One region of the Marinomonas posidonica IVIA-Po-181 genome, then DNA from elsewhere that is predicted to be linked to it. Evidence: predicted binding sites of a transcription regulator. Region 1 holds the regulator's gene; the other holds the start of a gene.
The links. The regulator PhoB, encoded in region 1, activates phosphate uptake and scavenging genes when phosphate is short. The targets are predictions, from matches to a motif close to TGTCATANNNNTGTCANA.
Positions count from the first base shown of each region.

Region 1 (2,208 bases):
CTTTTTGGTGTTATTAACGGACCTGCAAACCATATTACTGTCATTCGTCGGTTTGGGGTTAGCGGCTCTGTACCCATTTATGAAACGCTATACCCATCTGCCTCAACTTTTTCTCGGTCTTGCCTTTTCTTGGGCCATTCCTATGGCTTACAGTGCTCAAGGGGGCAGTTTAAGCGACCCGATTCTATGGATGCTGTTTCTCGCAAATTGCTTCTGGACCATCGCTTATGACACTTACTATGCAATGACAGACCGACCTGACGACTTAAAAGTCGGCATCAAATCTACCGCTATCCTTTTCGGTCAGTCCGACCTCATGGTCATTGTGTGTTTACAAGCTTTAACCTTATCCCTTTTGACATGGATCGGCTTCTTCGCCACACTAGGCTGGCCCTATTTTCTGGCTTTGTCTATTTGTATCTGGTTGTTTTATAAGCAATACCAACAAGCGAAGGACAGAGACAGGCAAGCTTGTTTTCGCTCTTTTCTCGAAAATAACCGCATTGGCTGCTGTGTCTTTATCGGTTTAGTTATCAGCTATTTTGCTTAATATGTGGCAAACTTATGACAGTTTAACTAAATTGTCATAATTGCTCGCTTTAATAAAAACCGTTCCTGAGATGAGGGTAGATCCTGTGACCGGTAAAAAAGTTTTAATTATTGATGATGAATCTTCCATTCGCGAGATGATTGCGATTGCCTTAGAGATGGCTGGCTATGAGTACATGGAAGCCGAAAATATTCAGCAAGCTCACGAAATTATCGTGGACCATCGACCAGATTTGATCTTGGTTGATTGGATGATGCCTGGTGGTAGTGGTATCGAGTTAACTCGCCGCATCAAGAAAGACAGCACGACAGCCGAAATTCCGGTTATCATGCTGACGGCCAAAAGCGAAGAAGACAACAAAATTCAAGGCTTAGAAGTCGGGGCGGATGACTACATCACCAAACCTTTTTCGCCGCGCGAACTCGTTGCTCGTCTCAAAGCGGTATTACGCCGAGCCACACCACAAGGCATAGATGAACCAATCGAAGTGGAAGGCCTCACTCTGGACCCAATTAGCCAACGAGTCACCATTGGTGCCCGTCCGCTAGACATGGGACCAACAGAATATCGTTTACTCAAGTTTTTAATGACTCACCAAGAACGAGCCTATTCAAGAGCACAGCTGTTGGATCAAGTATGGGGAGGCAATGTGTATGTCGAAGAACGTACCGTTGATGTACACATTCGTCGTCTGCGCAAGGCCATTGGCGACACTCATGACTTCTTGATTCAAACCGTGCGAGGCACAGGCTACCGTTTCTCAGCAAAAAGGTCAGTATGAAAACCATTTGGCGGAACACCATCCTTTCTTGGTTAGCAGGTTTTGCTGCCTGTGCCGTGATTGGCTATATTCTTGGTCATTTTTTGGGTGTTCTGCTGCTGTATACCTTAGGGACCTTGTACTGGCAGTTATACCAACTTTATCAATTCCATAACTGGCTACGTCATTCAGGACGTGCCGCTCCACCAGAATCGAGTGGTATCTGGGGAGAAGTCTTTGATGCTGTATACCGCCTGCAAAAGAAGCAGAGAAAATCCAAACGTCGTATGCGACAAGCTTTAACTCGGATTGAAAGCTCCACCAGTGCGCTCAAAGAAGGCGTGATTATGGCGGATAACCAAGGTAACCTCGAATGGTGGAACAACTCAGCGGCTCATTTCTTGGGTTTAATGCGACCTGTTGACCGTGGGCAGGTCATTACTAACATCGTTCGTAGTCCAGAATTCTTCCGCTATTTTACGCAAAAGCGTTTTGGTGAACCTCTGGTCATTAAGTCTCCAGCAAAAGACGGTGTCTATTTAGAAGTTCAAACCACCTTATATGATAAAAACGATCACCTCATCTTCGTTCGTGATGTGACTCGTCTACACCTATTAGAACAGATGCGTAAAGACTTTGTTGCCAATGCCTCCCATGAGCTTAAAACGCCTCTAACGGTGATTAAAGGCTATGTTGAAACCTTAGACATGTTTAAAGACAACCTGCCCAAAAGCATGCAAAAAGGCATAGTAAACATGGCTGAGCAATCTGTCCGGATGGAACAGCTCATCGAAGATTTGTTGCTGTTATCCCGCCTTGAGAGCGATGACAAGCGCGAAGAAAATCAATGGCATCGTGTATCGGACATCGTAGAGTCGATTCTGAAAACCACCACAGC
Region 1 is NC_015559.1:3,830,010-3,832,217, forward strand. Features, by position in the region: gene ubiA (4-hydroxybenzoate octaprenyltransferase) at 1-550, shown strand, start outside; gene phoB (phosphate regulon transcriptional regulator PhoB) at 636-1,331, shown strand; gene phoR (phosphate regulon sensor histidine kinase PhoR) at 1,328-2,208, shown strand, end outside.

Region 2 (2,208 bases), 340 kb from region 1:
TATCACTCAGTGGTAATTGTGCCAGTTCCTGAATCGGAATAGCTTGCCCCACTTGCATGGGAATTTTGCGATTACGCTGACGAAACATTTCATTCGCAAGTTGAATCGTCGATAACGGGCGATACACTAATGAGCTGGTGTAAAACAGCATGGAGTTACGGCCACCAATGTGCACTGGCAGTAATGGACTGTTGGTTTTTTGCGCTAGCTTTAAATAATTCTGGTTCCATTTTTGGTCTTTCACGCCACTGGGTGACATGCGAGAGACTTCGCCAGCCGGAAAAATGATGATGGCTTCTTCATTATGTAGGCAATTCATTATGGCTTTGAGCTGTTGGCGGCCGGTTTTTCCACCTAGGTTGTCGACCGGTAACACTAAGTCTTTCAATCCATCGAAGCCCATTAATAAATCGTTGGCAACGATTTTAACATCGGGGCGGATTTCACCGACTAAGCGTAATAGTGCTAAACCATCGAGCGCACCTAATGGATGGTTAGCAATGATCATAACGCGGCCAACGGCAGGAATATTACGGCGGTCCATCTGGCTGACTTGATAACCAAAGTTGAAATGATCCAAGACACGATCGATGAATTCGAAGCCAGCACAGCTGTCGTTTTGTTCCAAAAATAGGTTCACTTCACTTTCATGGAATAAGCGTTTTAGGATGCTTAAGGTTGGGCGAGTGATTAGTGGGCTTTTGTCGAAAAACTGAGGTGACTTACTAGCAATCATTTGCTCGACTTGTATCACAATGGCGCTCCGCTCTGAATAAACTTTTGATGATTTATTGTTCAGATTAGAGTGTCTGTGTGACAAAGAGGTGACGCTTATGTGGCGAAACAATGACCAATTTATAACAGAAAAAAGTCAGTCATTCTGAGGTCGCTAGTTTCTATTGCTATATTTTAGAGTGACAGAGAGGGGAGTTATTGAGCCGAGTCGTCTTCGTTTATGTCATCTTCAAAGCGATAAAAAAAGTTCCATAGGCAATATAGAGTGAGTAGTACGGCAAAGCTTGCCCACATGGGTTCATCATAGAGCCATTCAATGCTCGCCCAAACGGCGCAAGTTAATGTGGCAACCACACGACGCCAAAATGGCTTGAAAAATTGACGATCAGTTTCACTTAGCATAAGCAGTCCAACCAGGTAGGAACGGGCAGGCTCACACAAATTTTGTTGGATCAACCATGGCTTATCAAGAAGCGATGTTGTTGTGTCGTAACATGTGCAAGCCTGAGGATATCATTGCGCTTTTGTTTTGCTGTTGCCCAAAGAAATATGGCGCGATCCAGTTAATTGAGATTGACCACTCACACCCGAATCGATTTTATTAATTTGACCGCCTTTCGCGAGAAATTCTTGCATTTGCTTTTCGATGGATTCCGAGGTTTCCGAGGCGGCAGGCTGTTTCTTTTTTGTTGCCATGACTGATAGTCCTTGTTGTTTAATTGAGCAACCACTATATCAGAGTTTCACATTTTTTTCTTGTTGTGGATGAAAAACATCCACAAATGAATGGCTTTATCTAAGTGGTGTCAGAAACAGAAGCGATCCTTCGCGAACTGTTTGTGTGTTTACGGGCGGGTGGCGATATTACAAGCTGGTATGAGGGTGGTAACGACGTAATATTGGGTTTAACAGGCGGGTAAACCAGCCAGTAAATTCAATGGGGGCATCCAGAACCGTCAAACAAATACACTCAGCGTCTTTGGTGACAATTGGTTTGTGCTTGTGCCGAGCATCGCGACTGATGAAATCACCTTGTCGGTAAATACCCGTTTCGTCGGAGAACGCGCCTTCCAATACTAGAGTGATTTCATCACCTGTATGAGTGTGAGTGGGCATGTGAGCGCCCGCTTTGACTCGTGTCAGCGCAATCTGTGCGCCGCCTTCTTCATTATGCAGTGTGGCGATCTTAAACGAAGGTGACAAGTGCATCCAGGTCAGATCATCGTAGCCTTTGGTAATAAATTGACGCAGGCTTTTCGGAATCTTGCCGCCTTTGTCTTTGATACGCTCAACCACTCCCACTGTCTGAGTTGCTTCAGTTGAAGTGTCTTGCTGTTCTAATTTGGCAAACAATTGATCTTTCAAATGTCTTAGTTCTTGTGGTGGCATGCGGTTTTGTTCAAACAGCTGTGCTCCCAAGATCTCTAATTTTTTCACTTGTTGCTGACACTCAGAGCAATGCTCTAAGTGGGT
Region 2 is NC_015559.1:3,489,960-3,492,167, reverse strand. Features, by position in the region: gene olsF (bifunctional ornithine lipid synthase OlsF) at 1-754, opposite strand, end outside; gene MAR181_RS16130 (hypothetical protein) at 931-1,137, opposite strand; gene MAR181_RS16125 (hypothetical protein) at 1,249-1,431, opposite strand; gene MAR181_RS16120 (ChrR family anti-sigma-E factor) at 1,600-2,208, opposite strand, start outside.
Region 2: a site for PhoB is predicted at 813-830, ahead of olsF (bifunctional ornithine lipid synthase OlsF). Genes of this name have one in related genera too.